DNA from 4 places in the Alkalimarinus alittae genome. Region 4 is predicted to be linked to each of the others. Evidence: predicted binding sites of a transcription regulator. Region 4 holds the regulator's gene; each other region holds the start of a gene.
The links. Region 4 encodes sigma-54, which starts transcription at its own class of promoters, with help from an activator protein. Its sites were predicted from a motif close to GTTGGCACGNNNNTNGNNT; they were not measured.
Positions count from the first base shown of each region.

Region 1 (3,209 bases), 760 kb from region 4:
AAACGAAACCGGTCTGCTTTTGATGAATGGAATATTCTGCCAAGAGTGTTACGTGATGTCACTCAGGGGGGCACACAAACCAATATATTAGGTGAAACGTTACGGCACCCAATTTTATTGGCACCTGTTGCATTTCAGAAAATGGTTCATCCATCAGGCGAATTAGCAACGCTTGAAGCGGCAGACTGTCTTGAAACAAAAATGGTGGTCAGTACACTGTCGACTACTGAAATAGAAAAAATAGCACACGCCAGCTCGCAGCGTCATTGGTTTCAATTGTACTTTCAAGAAAATCGTGAATTTACCTTAAGCCTTGTAAAAAGGGCAGAAAGAGCAGGTTATACGAAATTAGTGGTAACGATAGATGCGCCATTACACGGTATTCGAAATAGAGCTCAGAGAGCAGGTTTTGAACTACCAGCAGGTATTACTGCTATAAATTTAATAGATAGACCTCCGTTACCCCGAAAAATATTAGAGTCGCATGAAAGCGTCGTCCTACAAGGTATGATGAGTGAAGCCCCCACATGGAATGATATAGATTGGCTGCTCAGCGTAACATCGCTGCCCATTATTTTAAAAGGTATCTTGCATCCAGAAGATGCAAAAATTGCAAAAAATAAAGGAGTAGCCGGCCTGATTATCTCTAATCATGGTGGTAGAGCGCTGGACTGTGTCCCTTCTGGCCTTGATGTGTTACCTGCTATCCGTCAGTCGCTCGGCAAACGCTATCCTTTACTATTAGATGGCGGTATAGAGCGAGGAACCGATATATTCAAAGCGTTAGCCTTAGGTGCAAACGCGGTGTTGATAGGGCGGCCTCAACTATATGCATTATCGGTAGCTGGAGCGCTAGGTGTGGCGAGTATGTTACGTATTCTTAGAGAGGAGCTTGAAGTTACGATGGCACTTGCCGGTACCGACACTCTTGAGAAAATAACACCGCAATATTTACAGCGAATAAACTGTGACTGCACCAATCCTAACCACTAAAACCGTTAATGCATTTCTTTAGTGCTTCCACGCGCGTCTTCACATAAATAATCATTGTTTCAATACCTTACAAATAACGGATAAAGCCGTGTATTTATCAATATACGGCTTTTGGCATGGTTATCGCAATTACCTGATTAGCGAAACTAATGTTAAACGTGTTGGAGTGATCTGTATGAATAAGTTAGATGTGACTGAAGCAATTATCTTATTGAAAAAAGAGAAAGATCTTACTTGGGAAGCCATAGCTGAATATATTGGCATGTCACCTGTTTGGACAACGTCTGCTTGTCTAGGAATGAATAGCTGCTCAGAAGATGTGGCAAGTAAGCTGATTGAGTTTATTGGCTTACCCTCAGAGGCTAAAGCCGTTTTAATGGCTTACCCTACAAAAGAGTGGGATAAATCCATTCCTCAAGACCCTCTTATTTATCGGCTATATGAAGTCGTTGGCGTTTATGGTGAGACTTTAAAAGAAGTAATTCAAGAAAAGTTCGGTGATGGAATTATGAGCGCAATAGACTTTACGATGGATGTAGATAAAGAAGAAAACCCTAAAGGAGATCGAGTAATCCTAACGCTCAATGGTAAATTTCTACCTTATAAATCGTGGTGATCTAAAGTGGTGCAATTTATCGGATCTGTACTCAATGGAATGCACCGTAATAATACTTATTTGATAATGATAAGTCTTTAATTTTAAAAAAATATAATAAAAACAAGGTTTTGAAAGTTGGCATTTATAATGCTTATACATATTTAACTATTATTCAATATTAATCTAGAGAGAGCATTTATGGCTTATATAGAACCTAGCGAGTTTGTCACCAAAATGGTTGATGCTGGCGAATCTAAGGTCTACATGTCAACCAAAGATACACTTATACGTGCCTTTATGGCTGGCGCCATACTGGGGCTTGCTGCGATATTTGCAATAACCGTTGCGATTAAGACAGGTAGCCCGCTTATTGGCGCTATTCTTTTCCCTGTTGGTTTTATCATGCTTTATTTAATGAAGTTTGATTTGCTCACCGGTGTGTTTACCTTAGTACCATTAGCACTTCTTGATAAACGACCTGGTGTTACGTTTTCGGGTGTAATGCGTAATTGGGGCTTGGTGTTTCTGGGTAATTTCGCAGGCGCACTGACCACGGCCTTTTTTATGTCGTTTATATTGACCTACGGTTATTCGATTGACGGGGGTGCGATTGCTGCCAAAGTGAGTGCGATAGGTGAGTCTCGAACTTTGGGTTATCAATCACATGGCTTTTCAGGCTGGTTGACCATCTTTGTACGTGGAATGCTGTGTAACTGGATGGTTTCAATGGGGGTTGTCGGTGCGATGATTTCAACATCTGCTGGCGCTAAAATGGCAGCAATGTGGATGCCTGTAATGCTGTTCTTTTTCATGGGGTTTGAACACTCAATCGTTAACATGTTTTTATTCCCTTTCTCAATGATTATGGGGGGAGACTTTACCGTAATGGATTACTTATTATGGAATGAACTTCCAACGGCATTAGGTAATCTAGTGGGTGGCTTCTTACTGGTAGGGCTACCGTTATACTATACCCATGTTAAAACATCTCCTGAGCGTCAATTGGTTTAATTAATTTTGAACCTTAGATTATAGGGCTCCGTAATCATCGTTACGGAGCTTTTTGCTTTTATACGTTGACGTTTAAGGAGTTAGACTGTGGCTCAAGCGCTGGCTGTTAGTGTTGGTAATGCGACCGATAAGGGCGTTAAAGCGATTAACCAAGATTATATGGGGAGTGTTGTACCTGCTGAGCCTCTATTGAGTAGCAAGGGCATCGCTTTAGCCATGGCTGACGGCATTAGTTCAAGTAAGGTGAGCCAAGAGGCGAGTCAAGCAGCCGTCTCTGGTTTTTTAGAAGACTATTACTGCACCTCGGATTCATGGTCAGTGAAAACATCTGTTCAAAAAGTTGTTAAATCAATTAACGCTTGGCTATATGCTCAGACACGAAATAGCCCTTATCGTTTTGAGCGTGACACCGGTTATATATGCACGTTTAGTGCTTTGGTGTTGAAGTCAAATACTGCACATATATTCCACTCAGGTGATACCCGTATCTACCGTTTGTGTGGCGGGCAACTTGAGCAGCTTACAGACGATCATAGGCGTGTTGTATCTGATGAGGTTAGTTATTTAACCCGAGCACTTGGCATTGATCAAGCCTTAGAGATTGATT
Region 1 is NZ_CP100390.1:2,365,304-2,368,512, reverse strand. Features, by position in the region: gene NKI27_RS10750 (alpha-hydroxy acid oxidase) at 1-993, shown strand, start outside; gene cynS (cyanase) at 1,169-1,609, shown strand; gene NKI27_RS10740 (formate/nitrite transporter family protein) at 1,790-2,602, shown strand; gene NKI27_RS10735 (bifunctional protein-serine/threonine kinase/phosphatase) at 2,690-3,209, shown strand, end outside.
Region 1: a site for sigma-54 is predicted at 1,726-1,744, ahead of NKI27_RS10740 (formate/nitrite transporter family protein). Genes of this name have one in related genera too.

Region 2 (3,209 bases), 1.0 Mb from region 4:
AATACAAAACTGTTGGTTTCGATATTAACCAACCGCGTATTAAAGAACTACAAAGCGGCGTTGACTCAACCCTTGAAGTAGAACCGGAGCTATTAGCGAGCGCAGAGCAACTCGTATTCACAAGCTCAGTTGATGACATTAAAGACTGCAATGTGTTTATTGTTACTGTACCCACGCCTATCGATGAATTTAAAACACCTGATTTAACCCCCCTAATTAGCTCCAGCAAAACAATTGGTGCCGCTTTAAAGAAGGGCGATACTGTTATATATGAATCTACTGTCTACCCTGGCGCGACTGAAGAAGAATGCATCCCTGTTCTTGAGGCTGTTTCAGGGCTCAAATACAATGTCGACTTTTTTGCTGGTTATAGCCCTGAACGAATCAACCCTGGCGATAAAGAGCACCGCGTCACCAACATACTTAAGGTCACTTCCGGCTCCACACCTGAAGCCGCCGAGTTTGTAGATAACCTTTATAAGTCAGTCATTACAGCCGGCACTCATTTAGCAAGCAGCATTAGAGTGGCTGAAGCTGCAAAAGTTATCGAAAACACACAGCGCGACGTTAACATTGCTTTAGTTAACGAATTATCACTTATATTCAATAAACTTGGCATTGATACACTAGAAGTATTAGAAGCAGCCGGCACCAAATGGAACTTTCTTCCATTTCGACCAGGTTTAGTTGGCGGCCACTGTATTGGTGTTGACCCGTATTACCTCACACACAAAGCACAGGCTATTGGCTACCACCCAGAAGTTATTCTTTCAGGTAGACGAATTAACGATCAAATGGGTGCCCACATTGCAGGGTCGGTTGTAAAACTCATGATGAAACGAAAGATTCATGTCGCAGACTCAAAAGTACTGATTCTTGGCCTTACCTTTAAAGAAAACTGCCCAGACATTCGTAATACACGCGTAATCGATATCGTTGAAGAACTTCAAACCTATCACGCTAACGTTGATATTTATGACCCTTGGGCAAACAAAGAACAAGTTAAAGACGAGTATGGCTATGACCTGCTAACCAAACCTGAAAACAGTGCATACGATGCGGTTATTCTTGCCGTCTCACACGATGAATTTAAAGCAATGGGCACAGAGTCTATTAAGGCACTCGGCAAAAAAGACTCTGTTCTTTATGATGTGAAATCGCTGCTTGATAAAGACTTAATAGACGCAAGACTTTAATAGCAACACCCCGCCCCACCTCAAACAAAGAGCGAACCTGTCGCCCTTTGTTTGTTTTTCCTCCTCAATATTTCGCTCTCCCTACTTTCACCCAAGCATGTCGAATTAATTTACACCCACCCATTAAGCACAACATATTAATAACAGCAAACCATTGATAATAGTATACTTTAAATAATTGGCATCATTACTGCTTATACCTTGTTGTATATTTACACCATAATTAAAAAGGATTTAAGGCCATGAAAAGACTACTTCTTGCAGCAGCTATTACAGCCGCTTCAGCAGCAACAAACGCAGCCGTTGTCGCTAACGTATTTACAGGCACTGATGCCGAAGTACTTGCTTACAGCGCGCAGTACCAGAGCTATTTTAACTCAGGCGCAACTATTGAAGACTTCGAAACAGGCTTCACTACTGTGACAGGTGGACTTGATAACAGTGGTGTTAGTGTTAACACATCTGTAGGTAAGTTCAGATCTGCAAACACTACCGACGGAACGCTTGGCCAATACGGTAAGACACTTGCTCTTGCTGACGAAAACACTACCATTTTTACAGGCCGTAAAAACGGAACTGTTGGTGGCAAGAACTACTTAGATAGCAACGATTCAACAAGAGTTGTTTGGGATCTAGAGCTTGACCCAATTGGATCTTTCAGTGACGTTGGCTTTTTATTAAGTGACGTTGGTGATGTATCAGCATTTCTTGATATTAAATTCAAGGATGGCACTAGCACTACACTTGATCTTTTAGGTGATGCTGCAGATGGTAACTTACAATATGTTACTGCTCACTTCGACCCAAGCGTAACCTACGCACAAGTTGTATTTAAAAACAAACTTGCTGACGGTTCATGGTCTACAAATGACGGTTGGGGAATCGACGATATTATCGTTGGTAAGGTTCCAGAGCCTAGCAGTGTTGCTCTATTAGGCCTTGGTCTACTAGGTGCTGGTATGGCACGTCGTAAGAAGCAAGCTTAATTAGTACCGTTAATTAAGCAGATAAAAAACCCCGACTTTTAGTTGGGGTTTTTTTATGGCAGTTAAACACTAGATGACGACAGGCTCTATTTCTAACGCTACACCAAACATCGACTCAACAGACACGCTTATTTTTTTTGCCAACCCCAAAATATCTTCAGATACTCCGTGATTATGGTTAACAAGCACCAATGCCTGCTTAGCATGAACCCCTACTTTCTCATTGCGGTAGCCTTTCCATCCAGCTTCTTGTATTAACCACCCCGCCGCTAGTTTGTAACTACTCTCATCTACTTTATAACTAATAACCTTCGGGTGTTTAATTTTAAGCTGCTGCAGTTTATCGTGACTGACAATAGGGTTTTTAAAGAAGCTACCCGCATTCGGTATATCAAGCACATCAGGTAACTTACTTTTTCTGGCAGCTATAACGGCATTACTGACGGTTAAGGCACTAATCTCGGTATCAACGAGCCTTTCAGCAATGTCACCGTAGGTAGTTTTTAGCGGGGCGTGTTTATCGAGCCTAAATGTAGCGGATGTAATGACATATTTTCCAGGGTTTTTCTTTAAGAGGCTATTTCGGTATTCAAAGTCTAACTGCTCGTTTTGTAGCGTGTACTGTTCTAAACCGTCTGACTCAACATCAATAACGGTAACTTCAGTGAGCATATCTTTAACTTCAACACCGTATGCACCAATATTTTGAACAGGCGCAGCACCGACAGTACCAGGTATGAGGGAGAGGTTTTCTAGCCCAGGGTAGCCTTGTTGTAATGTGTATAACACAAACTCATGCCAGTCTTCGCCTGCCCCGACAATGAAGTCGGCAATCGAGCTATTAATAGGCTTTAGCTCTCGCCCCGCTATCGCCATGCGAATAACAACCCCTGAAACAACAGAAGGCAGTATGACATTGCTACCGCCGCCTAATATTTGAACACCTAGGTTGTTAGCGCGCGCGAAACTGAGCGCCTCGATCAACTGACTGACATCATAAACCTCGTAGAAGTATTCTGCAATTGAT
Region 2 is NZ_CP100390.1:2,107,561-2,110,769, reverse strand. Features, by position in the region: gene tviB (Vi polysaccharide biosynthesis UDP-N-acetylglucosamine C-6 dehydrogenase TviB) at 1-1,196, shown strand, start outside; gene NKI27_RS09575 (PEP-CTERM sorting domain-containing protein) at 1,439-2,182, shown strand; gene murB (UDP-N-acetylmuramate dehydrogenase) at 2,252-3,209, opposite strand, start outside.
Region 2: a site for sigma-54 is predicted at 1,374-1,392, ahead of NKI27_RS09575 (PEP-CTERM sorting domain-containing protein). Genes of this name have one in related genera too.

Region 3 (3,209 bases), 740 kb from region 4:
GGATTAAATATGAATAATATTTACCTATATTTGCGCTGGAGACTTTCCACCATTTTACCCTTCTAGTGCACCCAAGTGTGCCTACTTTTTGCTCCCTTTTTATAAGAAACAGAGGCGACAGCCTCTATCAAATTACTTAAAAGGAGGTGTCTATTTAATTACATTGTTGGATTTGAATTCTTTGATACTAAAAACTTAGAGGATATCATTATGTCTAGAAATGTGAAAAAAGAACCCAAGCGTACATTAAAAGAAAAACGAAACGATAAAAAACAAAAACGTAAAAACGCTTAAATTTGTAGTTACGTATTAACACTAAAGTACGTATATGCGCGACTTAAAGCCGCGCCTATTGCATACTGAATAATGCAGTATGTGTGATAGGCGTGGCGCTTTGCCGCGATTTTCGCCCTCTCAACCAAACGCTTCAACCACGAGAGACGTAATATCTGCCAGCTCAGCCACCCTTGTTAATGACCGTCCTAAAGCAGTCTCTTTTTTATCACCAGTATGATACATTTCAAACCTTTCGGGCCCAATAATATCGTTACGAATTCTACGGTAAATTGCTTTAATGGGCTCGTTTATTTGATTTTGCTGATCACAAAGAACGTTTTCGTAGACTCGATTTATAACTTTATTGAAGACATCAAATTGAGCAAACACCGTCGCCACCCTAACAGCTAAGAGTTTCTCGAAGATATGTAGGGCTAACATTAGAGCTAATAAGACAGCTAATAAGCACGGAGTGCTGATAAGAGAAGAAGGGATATAAATTCGAAGGCTTTACGAGGCATCAATAACAATCCATGTTTGATGCCTGTGTTTTAACTTTTTTTTAAAAGCTACGCTTAGTAAGCGTTTTTTAAGCTTTCGATGCTCTACGAGTAAACCCTAAACCCGCTAGTCCAAGGCCTAATAATGCTAAAGAAGCTGGCTCAGGTACTGAGACAGAACCAATGTTAAACGTAAAGTCATCAATACTGATATTTGATTGAGGAGAGGCAGTCCACTTGAATGTAGTCACCCCAGACCAATCAAATGAATGGTAAACCCAGTCAGCAGTGGCCGTTATAGTTTTGCTATAAAGAACATTGTCCAAGTCATCCAAGCCAAAAACATTTACAGTTGCATTAGGTGCACGGTTATCTTGATGAAAGTATGCGCCATCAAAATCGAATGTGCCTGAATTATAAGTAAGTTGGCCTAGGTTATCGCCATTATGATTAACCATGTACTGAGAACCAGAGTAAGCCGTTGAGTTTATAAAGTTCCAACTACCAATAGAGCCATCAGCTAGCGTGAAACCATGATAAGTCGTATCAACAAAGTCAGTAGGTGCAACATCATCAAACGTCAATACAGTCGCATTCACAGAACCCACGAACATACAAGCTAACAAACAAGAAACTTTTTTCATCAAATCTATCCTTTTAGTAATTTCAATGAATATAGCAGGTTTCGTGCCAATAATTATATGCCTAAAAAACAAACACTTGCCTTACACAAAAACTAGACATGTAAAATATATCGACAACCCAAATAAAAAATAGACGATAAATTTAACACAATTTTACATTTCAACACCAACACAAGCTCAAGCAAAACAACTAAGCTTGCTACAGTTTTTTAGGCATTAAAAAGCCCCGAATAAATCGAGGCTTTTTTATAAAGCTAGGCGTTAACTATTTAAACACTCTTTCTCTTCCGAGCTAAGCCAAACCCAATCAACCCCAAGCCCAACAAAGCAATACTGGCAGGCTCTGGAACTGACGCAACATCACCAGAAAGCTGCGCAAAACTCTCTGATTCAGAAAAGCCAACAGAGCCATCACCACTAGGAACAAAATTGGTAGCCGCTAGCGTCAAGGTATAAGTACCTAAACCTATTATTTCAGCAAAACTATAACTAAAGTTATACAACCCTAGAGAATCACCTTCATTAAATGTCAAACCACCTACCACTATAGAGTTGATAAGAACATCAAAATTTACAAAAGCGCCTCTATTCAGGCGATTAAAGTCAAGATAAAGGGCTAAGTTTAAAGAAGAGACCGCATCAATACCTGTACTTGTGTATGTTTCCTCAACAGTATGTGATGGACTGAAAAAATACTGCCCACCAGCTGCAGTTGAGGTCGATGCATTACTGGGAAAATCTACCGTAATCAACCCTGCGCTAGCGGTTCCAGAAATCAAAAAAGCAAGCACACAAATAAATTTTTTCATTTTTCTCTCCATAATTAAAATTAAATTATGAAAAGCAATATACACACCAAGTTTATAACACTTTGTTTTTGTGAGTAGTTTTAGCTTTCCACCCACCAAAAACAACACAGACTGTAAATCTAATCGACATACAGGGTAAAATTGTAAAATAATGTTACATATTGTTATCCACAAACGTCATCAAACCTTACACTACGGCCATTTCGGCACCGAGGCTGGGGTTTATCTTTTGCTTTCAAGTAGCTCTCTTAGCGAAACAGGCAGTAACAAACGAGACTTTAGCGTGATTGTTTTCTCGTATTTTTGCCAAAGAATACCAATATAAATAATGCCAAGCCCGATTGCCGTTAACGCTATTGGAAACATCAAACTATCTTTAAAAACATTGTATGCTAAATAGCCAAGATAACCGCACATGCCAAGAGCACCAAAAACAACAAACACCCTTCGCACTAACATCACACCTACACCAATCATTAATAAGTTTATGCAGAAATAAATAAATTTTGACAGTTCATCATTTGAATTTTGAGAAGATAATCCTCCCCAAAACGCGATAACACCAAACATATAAATCCAAAAAGCATAGTCAGCTTTACGGTGCGATCTAATATCCACCCAGAAAGCGAGCCCTACCATTAACAACCCTGAATATAACGAGACTAGCTTTCTTAATTCCCATGAAATATCCCCACCAGAAATCATCGATGTAATATCCATCGTCATATACCAAAGCGTTACTGCAATGGGCATCACCAAAAAAGGGTACTTATATTTCCAAGCAACAATAACCCCAATGGCTAATGTGCCCAACTCCATATATAACCAATGCCACCTTATATATCGGTGGTAGTCTCTATAAACACTATCTTCAGGCCAAACACCGAGCCATTGCTGGAGCCCATAAATCGCCAACGGCGTTAAACAGACCACAAATGTAGCGCTAATACCTGCAGGTATGGCTAGTCCCTTGGCTGTTA
Region 3 is NZ_CP100390.1:2,391,271-2,394,479, forward strand. Features, by position in the region: gene NKI27_RS10855 (hypothetical protein) at 415-666, opposite strand; gene NKI27_RS10860 (PEP-CTERM sorting domain-containing protein) at 866-1,420, opposite strand; gene NKI27_RS10865 (PEP-CTERM sorting domain-containing protein) at 1,690-2,229, opposite strand; gene NKI27_RS10870 (DUF2157 domain-containing protein) at 2,452-3,209, opposite strand, start outside.
Region 3: a site for sigma-54 is predicted at 1,453-1,471, ahead of NKI27_RS10860 (PEP-CTERM sorting domain-containing protein). Genes of this name have one in related genera too.

Region 4 (3,209 bases):
GTTTAAGAATCTGACGGTCTAACTTGTCGACTAACTGGTCAATGGCTGCGTACATGTCTTCTTGTTCCGCTGTTGCATGAATGTCTGCACCGCTAAGGTGAAGCGTTGCTTCAGCAATTTGACGAAGTTTTTGAACAGATAAGGTAACTTGGACGTTGCTAATATGGTCGAAGTGTCGCTCGAGCTTTTCGAGTTTGGCGCTGACGTATTCTTTTAAAGAGTCAGTTAGATCAACGTGGTGTCCTGTAATATTCAATTGCATGTTTCGCTCCTGATGTCGTTATTTATATTCCTTGTAACGTTATATCAAAACACTCGATAATCGTTAACAAGAAACAGAACTTCATTACTTTCGTTTCACACTTTACTTTTTCGTAACACTTTTCTTTCTTTATACTGCTTTAATTGAGTCGCCAAACGTTCAGTAGGAATTAACGTTATGTTTAATTGATCTTAGCATATCAATAGGGCAATTTATTGATCCGTAACCGTTTAATTTTAAATGTTTATCACTAATGACTGCTATATGAGTCGTTTACGTTCATTCGATGGCGGAATTGACATTGCCTCACGGTATTTTGCAATGGTTCGCCTAGCTACTTTTATGCCTTGTTCGTCAAGAATAGTCGCAATTTTGCTATCACTTAATGGCTTTTTCGCTGACTCGGCTGCGACTAGCTTTTTAATGATCGCTCTAATTGCGGTTGATGAGCATTCTCCACCCGAAGCGGTGCTTACATGACTAGAAAAGAAGTATTTAAGCTCAAATATGCCTCTAGGTGTATGCATGTATTTTTGTGTTGTTACTCTCGAAATAGTCGATTCATGCATTTCAACCGCTTCAGCAATGTCATGCAAAATCAACGGTTTCATCGCTTCTTCACCGTGATCTAAAAAGCCTTGCTGGTGTTCAACGATCTTACTCGAAACCTTCAGAAGAGTCTCATTACGACTTTGTAAGCTTTTGATAAACCACTTGGCTTCTTGCAACTGATCTTTTAAATAGGTGTTGTCAGCACTGCTATCTGCACGCTTAACGAGAGATGCATAACCTGAGTTGACGCGTATCTTTGGCGCTATCTCAGGGTTAAGCTCAACCTTCCACCGGTCATTGACTTTTTTAACGACCACATCAGGTATAACATATTCAGGGGTGTCGCCACTGATCTCTTCACCGGGACGAGGGTTGAGTGACTGAATAAGTTTTATGACCAGCTTTAAGTCGGATTCTTTAATACGGCTACGTCTTATGAGTTGAGCGTAGTCTCGATTACCTAGTAAGTTAAGGTAGTGGTTAATAACTAGCTTTGCCTGAGGAAGCCAAGGCGTTTCGCTGGGCAGTTGATTGAGTTGTATCAGCAAGCATTCTTGAAGATCTCTACTGGCAACCCCGGGCGGGTCAAAATGCTGTATGCGCTTGAGAACAGCTTGTATTTCATCCAGCTCTACTTCGTGCGCGTCTATTTCATCTTGATACGATTCGGTAAAGCCCGATAATATTTCTTCTAGCGTACTGGAGAGGTAGCCGTCAGTGTTAATAGAGTCAATGATTGACATGCCTATTAACTTGTCGACATCAGACATTGGCGTTAGGTTAAGTTGCCATAGCAGATGGTCTTGCAATGATTCGCCTACGCTGTTTCGAGACTCAAAGTCACTATCTTCTTCTGGCGCAGGACCCGAAGGCGCGTTGTTAGGGTATATATCGTCCCAAGCTGTATCGACGGGCAAGTCATTAGGTATGCTATCTGACCAGTCCTCCGAGTTCATAATATCTTCGGAACCTTGCTCAGCAGGCGTCTCTGTTGCAGTGGCGGTCAAATCTTCTGAAGTACTCTGTGTATTTGAATCTGATTCGGCGTTAGAGTCGGTGCTTTCTGAGCTGTTTCTATCGTCATCAGAAACTTCCAACATAGGGTTTGACTCAAGGGCTTCTTGAATCTCCTGTTGAAGGTCTAGAGTAGAAAGCTGCAGTAGGCGTATTGCCTGTTGCAGTTGAGGGGTCATCGTCAGCTGTTGGCCAAGCTTTAGCTGAAGTGATGCTTTCATGACCATGTATTATTTTCCGCCTTATACAAAAACATCAATGAACAAGGTCTCCCTATTATTACGTCACTCAAATAGACTGTATACGTTTTAGTGTAAACCACTTCTGAGTGCGTTGTTTTATTATTTACTATTAATAACATTCTAGTAAGGAGATCTAAAAATTAGTAGTGATTGCCGAGATAAAGGGTCACAATTTAAATTCATCCCCTAGGTATACATCTTTAACCTGCTGGTTTGATAAAACGTCTTCAGCTGTTCCTGAAGCAATAATATGTCCATCGCTCACGATATACGCTTTCTCACAAATATCAAGGGTTTCCCTGACGTTATGGTCGGTTATTAAGACGCCGATGCCTTTTTCTTTCAGGTGTGTGACAATTTGCTTAATATCGCTGACTGAAATTGGATCAACACCTGCAAATGGTTCATCGAGCAGTATAAAGTGAGGCTCCGTAGCGAGTGCTCGTGCGATTTCTACCCTACGTCGCTCACCCCCTGACAAACTCATGCCTAAGCTATCTTTGATGTGGGTAATATGAAACTCTTGCAGAAGTGTTTCCATTTTTTCTATGCGCTCTGCTTTTGACAGATCTTTTCGCGTCTCAAGTATCGCCATTAGGTTATCTTTTACACTTAGCTTTCTAAAGACGGATGCTTCTTGAGGTAGGTAGCCGATGCCTTTTCGGGCTCTGCCATGCATGGGAAGGTTGGTCAGGTCCTCTCCATCTATTGATATTTTACCTTTGTCTGCTTCAACTAAACCGACAATCATATAAAAGCAAGTCGTCTTGCCTGCTCCGTTTGGGCCTAATAGGCCTACAATTTCTCCGCTTTGAATGGAGAGTGAAACATCTTTAACGACTGATCTTTTTTTATAGCTCTTAGCCAGGTTGTCTGCGTTTAATGTCTTCATTCTGTCTTGTCGCCGGTATCGTTTTTAACAGGGTGAACTATTATCTCAACTCGCTGGGATTTCTCTTCTCCACCTTCTGCAGTAACGACACGGCTAACCGTATTGTATTCGATGACAGCCCCGCGAAAGGTGTTTTTGTCTTGCTCTAACTTAGCGTCATCTACAAGTGTTAATGTCTCGCTAGCGCGGGTGTAGGTAATTTTTTTACCGTATGCATGGGTTGGTTGAGGTTCGCCTTCTTGTTGGT
Region 4 is NZ_CP100390.1:3,129,357-3,132,565, reverse strand. Features, by position in the region: gene hpf (ribosome hibernation promoting factor) at 1-262, opposite strand, end outside; gene NKI27_RS14220 (RNA polymerase factor sigma-54) at 523-2,049, opposite strand; gene lptB (LPS export ABC transporter ATP-binding protein) at 2,237-2,962, opposite strand; gene lptA (lipopolysaccharide transport periplasmic protein LptA) at 2,959-3,209, opposite strand, start outside.